Regions from separate parts of the Streptomyces sp. NBC_00503 genome, predicted to be linked through region 1. Evidence: predicted binding sites of a transcription regulator. Region 1 holds the regulator's gene; the other holds the start of a gene.
The links. The regulator HrcA, encoded in region 1, represses chaperone genes, less so after heat shock. The targets are predictions, from matches to a motif close to TTNGCACTCNGNNNNNCNGAGTGCNAA.
Positions count from the first base shown of each region.

Region 1 (3,407 bases):
GGTACGGGTTCCCGCGCGGGGCTCAGCGCCCGTTGAAGGCGTCCTTCAGGCGGCTGAACAGCCCCTGCTGGCCCGGCGCGAACTGGCCGAGCGGCCGCTCCTCGCCGCGCAGCTTCGCCAGCTGGCGCAGCAGGTCCTCCTGCGCCGCGTCCAGCTTGGCGGGGGTGGTGACCTCGACGTGGACGATCAGGTCGCCGCGCCCGTTGCCGCGCAGGTGCGTCACGCCCCGGCCGTGCAGCGGGATCGCCTGCCCGGACTGGGTGCCGGGCCGGATGTCGATCTCCTCCAGGCCGTCCAACGTCTCCAGCGGGCACTTGGTGCCCAGGGACGCCGCGGTCATCGGGATGGTGACCGTGCAGTGCAGGTCGTCCCCGCGCCGCTGGAAGGTCGGGTGCGGCAGCTCGTGGATCTCCACGTACAGGTCGCCGGCGGGGCCGCCGCCGGGGCCGACCTCGCCCTCGCCCGCGAGCTGGATCCGGGTGCCGTTCTCGACACCCGCCGGGATCTTGACCGTGAGGCTGCGCCGGGAGCGGACCCGGCCGTCTCCCGCGCACTCGGGGCACGGGGTCGGGACCACGGTGCCGAAGCCCTGGCACTGCGGGCAGGGGCGCGAGGTCATGACCTGGCCCAGGAAGGACCGGGTGACCTGCGAGACCTCACCGCGGCCGCGGCACATGTCACACGTCTGCGCCGAGGTGCCGGGGGCGGCGCCTTCGCCGGAGCAGGTGGTGCAGACGACGGCCGTGTCGACCTGGATGTCCTTGGTCGTGCCGAAGGCGGCCTCGTCCAGCTCCAGGTCGAGGCGGATCATGGCGTCCTGGCCGCGGCGGGTCCGCGAGCGCGGTCCGCGCTGCTGGGACTGGCCGAAGAAGGCGTCCATGATGTCGGAGAAGTTGCCGAAGCCACCGGCCCCGAATCCGCCCGCGCCGCCGCCACCGCCCGAGGAGGACAGCGGGTCGCCGCCGAGGTCGAAGACCTGCTTCTTCTGCGGGTCCGAGAGCACCTCGTACGCGGCGTTGATCTCCTTGAAGCGCTCCTGCGTCTTCGGGTCCGGATTCACATCCGGGTGGAGTTCGCGCGCGAGGCGGCGGAAGGCCTTCTTGATCTCGTCCTGCGATGCGTCGCGGCGCACGCCGAGAACGGCGTAGTAGTCCGTGGCCACTTACGACTCCGCCAGGATCTGTCCGACGTAACGTGCCACTGCGCGTACCGCTCCCATCGTTCCGGGGTAGTCCATGCGGGTCGGTCCGACCACGCCGAGTTTGGCGACTGCTTCGCCGCCCGAACCGTAGCCGACCGAGACGACGGACGTGGAGTTCAGTCCCTCGTAGGCATTCTCATGCCCGATCTTTACGGCCATTCCCGACTCATTGGCCTCGCCCAGCAGCTTGAGGAGCACGACCTGCTCCTCCAGCGCTTCGAGCACCGGCCTGATCGTCAGGGGAAAATCGTGTCCGAAACGGGTGAGGTTGGCGGTGCCGCCGATCATCAGCCGCTCCTCCGCCTCCTCCACCAGCGTTTCGAGAAGGGTGTCGAGGACGGCCTTCACCGTCACCCTGTCCTCGGCCTCGAAGGACTCCGGCAGGTCCTGCACGAGCGGCGGCACGTCGGTGAACCGGCGGCCGACGACACGGCTGTTGAGACGGGCCCGCAGATCGGCGAGCGAGGTGTCCGAGAAGGGGGTCTGGCAGTCGACGAGCCGCTGCTCGACCCGGCCCGTGTCCGTGATCAGTACGAGCATCAGGCGCGCGGGAGCCAGCGAGAGCAGCTCCACGTGCCGGACGGTCGAGCGGGTCAGACTCGGGTACTGGACGACGGCGACCTGCCGGGTCAGCTGCGCGAGCAGCCGCACGGTCCGGCCGACGACGTCGTCGAGGTCGACGGCCCCGTCGAGGAAGTTCTGGATGGCCCTGCGCTCGGGCGTCGACAGGGGTTTGACCCCCGCCAGCCTGTCGACGAAGAGGCGGTAGCCCTTGTCGGTGGGGATCCGGCCGGCGCTGGTGTGGGGCTGGGCGATGTAGCCCTCTTCCTCCAGCACGGCCATGTCGTTGCGCACGGTCGCGGGCGAGACGCCGAGCCGGTGGCGCTCGGTGAGCGCCTTGGAGCCGACCGGCTCCTCCGTCCCGACGTAGTCCTGGACGATGGCGCGCAACACTTCGAGTCTGCGTTCGCTGAGCATCGCGCACACCTCCGTCGTTTCCTTCGCCCGCGGCTCGGACCGCCGCCGGTTTGCTGTCGGTTTGCTGGCACTCTGCGCATTCGAGTGCCAGAGATCCCCCGGTCAGTGTACGGCGGGGTGGTACACCCCTAGCAAGGGCGGCCCGCCAAGGTAGCGTCGCGGCATGGACGTGCGTTGGGAAGAGGCGGGCTGGGAACGGCTCACCGAACGGGCCGGCCGGCGGCGTCTGCCGGTGTGGGACTGCACCGTGGGACTGGTGGTGGGCGACGATTCGGCCCTTCTCATCGACCCGGGGTCCTCCGTCCGGGAAGGCGCGCAGGTGCGGGCCGAGGCCGAGCGGCTGGCGGGCCGGCGCGTGACCCATCTCGCATTCACACACGGACATTTCGACCACGTGCTGGGCGGATCGGTGTTCGCCGGGGCCGAGGTCTACGGTCCGGTCGGGCTGGACGCCCTGCTGTCCGTCAGCCACGACGACCTGCGGGCCGATGCCGTCCGGCACGGTCTGGACCCGGCCGAGGCCGCCGAGGCCGTGGACCTGCTGGTGGTCCCCCGCCACCTGGTGTCGGGCGAGTGGACGCTCGACCTGGGCGGGGTGCAGGTGCTGCTGGCCAACGTGGGCCCCGGGCACACCCGGCACGATCTGGCCGCCTTCGTGCCCGGAACCCGCGAGGTGGTCTTCTGCGGCGACCTGGTCGAGGAGTCGGGCGAGCCCCAGGCGGGTCCGGACGCCGTGCCCCGGCAGTGGCCGGCGGCGCTCGACCGGCTGCTGGGACTGGGCGGCGATGACGCGCTGTACGTGCCGGGCCACGGAGCGGTGGTGGATGCGGCCTTTGTCCGTGCGCAACGCGACACACTGGCGGCCCGCTTCGGCGTGTCGGACGGCTGAGGCCGCGCGCTCTCCTACCCTCGGCCGGATGCGTGAGTACTCCCCCGACCTGACCCCGCAGTGGAAGCGCGCCAAGCCCGTCCCGGAGGTGCCCGCCGACCCCGGCCTCGTGGTCGAGGTGGCCGCCGGCGACTTCTGCGGCGCGGTGGTGGGCTGCGAGGCCGGCACCGTCACCCTGGAGGACCGCTTCGGCAAGCGCCGGGCGTTCCCGCTGGAGCCCCGCGGCTTCCTCCTGGAGGGCGCGGTGGTCACCCTGACCCGCCCGGCCCGGGGCCCGGTCGGCCCGGCCCGTACGGCCTCGGGCTCCATCGCCGTCCCCGGAGCGCGGGCCCGGGTGGC
Region 1 is NZ_CP107855.1:2,647,554-2,650,960, forward strand. Features, by position in the region: gene dnaJ (molecular chaperone DnaJ) at 23-1,162, opposite strand; gene hrcA (heat-inducible transcriptional repressor HrcA) at 1,163-2,179, opposite strand; gene OG490_RS12430 (MBL fold metallo-hydrolase) at 2,343-3,068, shown strand; gene OG490_RS12435 (DUF3097 domain-containing protein) at 3,097-3,407, shown strand, end outside.

Region 2 (3,407 bases), 980 kb from region 1:
GCATCGAGGGCAACTACGACGACGTCAACCGCTTCTGCTCCGAGCTCATCGGCGACCCGCTGGGCGAGGGCTGGGGCTTCGTCAACGTCAACCTGCGCCCGTACTACGGCGAGGGTTCCAAGACCCTGGCCTACGAGATCTGCGAGCAGCTCGGCTGGCAGCTGCCCGACCAGCTCGTCATCCCGATCGCGTCCGGCTCGCAGCTGACGAAGATCGACAAGGGTCTGCAGGAGCTGATCAAGCTCGGCCTCGTCGAGGACAAGCCCTACAAGATCTTCGGTGCCCAGGCCGAGGGCTGCTCGCCCGTCTCCACCGCCTTCAAGGCCGGTCACGACGTGGTCCGCCCGCAGAAGCCGAACACCATCGCCAAGTCGCTGGCCATCGGCAACCCGGCGGACGGCCCGTACGTCCTGGACATCGCGCGCCGCACCGGCGGGTACGTCGAGGACGTCAACGACACCCAGGTCGTCGAGGCCATCAAGCTGCTCGCCCAGACCGAGGGCATCTTCGCCGAGACCGCGGGCGGCGTGACCGTCGGCGTGACGAAGAAGCTCGTCGAGAACGGTCAGCTGGACCCCTCGCTGACCACCGTGATCCTGAACACGGGTGACGGCCTCAAGACCCTTGAGGCAGTGGCCGAGGGCGGCGGTCAGACCGCCACCATCCGCCCGAGCCTGGACGCGTTCCGCGCCGCCAACCTGGCCTGATCTCCCTCCTCCCCGCACACCGGAAAGGCAGTAGCGCCATGAGCGTCAACGTCCGCATCCCCACCATCCTGCGCACCTACACCGGCGGCAAGGCCGAGGTCTCCGCCGAGGGCGCGACCCTCGCCGAGGTCATCGAGTCCCTGGAGAAGAGCCACCCGGGCATCGCCGCGCGCGTCCTGGACGACCAGGGCAAGCTCCGCCGCTTCGTGAACGTCTACGTCAACGACGACGACGTGCGCTTCGAGGGCGGGCTGCAGGCGTCCACTCCGGACGGCGCCGGCGTTTCCATCATTCCCGCCGTCGCGGGCGGCTGCTGACCTTCGGCTGCTGGTCTTCGGCTGCCGGCCTTCCGGTCGGCCGCCGCGTCCTCCTCGTAGAGGTGCGCAAACCTGAATTGCCCCTTCCGCTAATAAGCGGAGGGGGCAATTCTGCTTGATTGGGCACGGTAGAGTTGGGGAAGTCCCCACCGCTGCTCTTGCCCGCCGCATATGAGCGGGCCGCGGAAGGGTTGACATTGAGTCAACATGCAAGTGCGCTATGGGTCCTTGGCGCAGTTTGTCCGGCCCGAGTTGCCCTGGAATATTCCGGGTTTTCACCCTATTTCAATCTTTTGCCGTGTCCAGAATTCTCGTCGGAATGACCTGTTGCAGACAGCAGCGGTGCGGATACATTCAGCCCCGGTCGAGGCGTTCCGGCGCAAGTTCTGACCCGGGACCGCGAAGTGCGGTCCTGCGCAAGGGCCAGTAATAGGGGAGTTAGGCATGGCTCAGGGCACCGTCAAGTGGTTCAACGCGGAGAAGGGCTACGGCTTCATCGCGGTCGACGGTGGTGCGGATGTGTTCGTCCACTACAGCGCCATCCAGATGGACGGGTACCGCACCCTTGAAGAGGGTCAGCGGGTCGAGTTCGAGATCTCGCAGGGCCAGAAGGGTCCGCAGGCGGACATGGTCAAACTCGCCGTCGGCTAGTCCGGGCGCGATCGACCACCGACACGGCGTACGACTGCGACTGCGACTGCACCGCATACATACGAGGTACGTACGAGGTACGTACGAGGGGCCCACATCCTGGACACGGGATGCGGGCCCCTCGTGCGTGGGGTGCTCGCGGGCCTTGCGGTGCCCGGGTGTTCATGCGCGGTTCCTCGAAGCCGCTTGCACTCGGGGGTGCCGAGTGCTAATCATTGGCGTTAGCACTCTCCTAGTGAGAGTGCTACCTAAACGAGGACCGGGTCAGTGAGGCCCGCAGGGTCTGGCGGGAAGAAACCGCCGGGCACGCAGGCCGTCCGTCGCGGGCGCGGGCGCGGTCCAGGAGCAATCCACCGCTGTCCGGGAGGACCACTTCAGATGGCCAAGATCATTGCGTTCAACGAGGAGGCCCGGCGCGGTCTCGAGCGAGGCATGAACCAGCTCGCCGACGCCGTCAAGGTCACCCTTGGCCCCAAGGGTCGCAACGTCGTCCTTGAGAAGAAGTGGGGCGCCCCCACGATCACCAACGATGGTGTCTCCATCGCCAAGGAGATCGAGCTCGAGGACCCGTACGAGAAGATCGGCGCCGAGCTGGTCAAGGAAGTCGCCAAGAAGACGGACGACGTCGCCGGCGACGGTACGACCACCGCCACCGTTCTCGCCCAGGCGCTCGTCCGCGAGGGCCTGCGCAACGTGGCCGCCGGTGCGAACCCGATGGCCCTCAAGCGTGGCATCGAGAAGGCCGTCGAGGCCGTCTCCGCCGCCCTGCTTTCCCAGGCCAAGGATGTTGAGACCAAGGAGCAGATCGCTTCCACGGCCTCCATCTCCGCCGCTGACACCCAGATCGGCGAGCTCATCGCCGAGGCCATGGACAAGGTCGGCAAGGAAGGCGTCATCACCGTCGAGGAGTCCCAGACCTTCGGGCTGGAACTCGAGCTCACCGAGGGCATGCGCTTCGACAAGGGCTACATCTCGGCGTACTTCGCCACCGACATGGAGCGCATGGAGTCGTCCCTCGACGACCCGTACATCCTGATCGTCAACTCCAAGATCGGCTCGGTCAAGGACCTGCTGCCGCTCCTGGAGAAGGTCATGCAGTCCGGCAAGCCGCTGCTGATCATCGCCGAGGACGTCGAGGGCGAAGCCCTGTCGACCCTGGTCGTCAACAAGATCCGCGGCACCTTCAAGTCCGTCGCCGTCAAGGCTCCGGGCTTCGGCGACCGACGCAAGGCCATGCTCGGCGACATCGCCATCCTCACGGGCGGCACGGTCATCTCCGAGGAGGTCGGCCTCAAGCTCGAGAACGCCGGTCTCGACCTGCTGGGCCGCGCCCGCAAGGTCGTCATCACCAAGGACGAGACCACCATCGTCGACGGTGCCGGTGACAGCGACCAGGTCGCCGGTCGCGTGAACCAGATCCGCGCCGAGATCGAGAACTCCGACTCGGACTACGACCGCGAGAAGCTCCAGGAGCGCCTCGCGAAGCTGGCCGGCGGCGTGGCCGTCATCAAGGCCGGCGCCGCGACCGAGGTCGAGCTCAAGGAGCGCAAGCACCGCATCGAGGACGCCGTTCGCAACGCGAAGGCGGCCGTCGAAGAGGGCATCGTCGCCGGTGGCGGCGTGGCGCTCCTGCAGGCCTCCTCGGTCTTCGACAAGCTCGAGCTCACGGGCGACGAGGCGACCGGCGCCAACGCCGTGCGCCTGGCGCTCGAGGCCCCGCTCAAGCAGATCG
Region 2 is NZ_CP107855.1:3,631,833-3,635,239, reverse strand. Features, by position in the region: gene thrC (threonine synthase) at 1-707, shown strand, start outside; gene OG490_RS16935 (MoaD/ThiS family protein) at 746-1,024, shown strand; gene OG490_RS16930 (cold-shock protein) at 1,469-1,675, shown strand; gene groL (chaperonin GroEL) at 2,054-3,407, shown strand, end outside.
Region 2: a site for HrcA is predicted at 1,897-1,923, ahead of groL (chaperonin GroEL). Genes of this name have one in related genera too.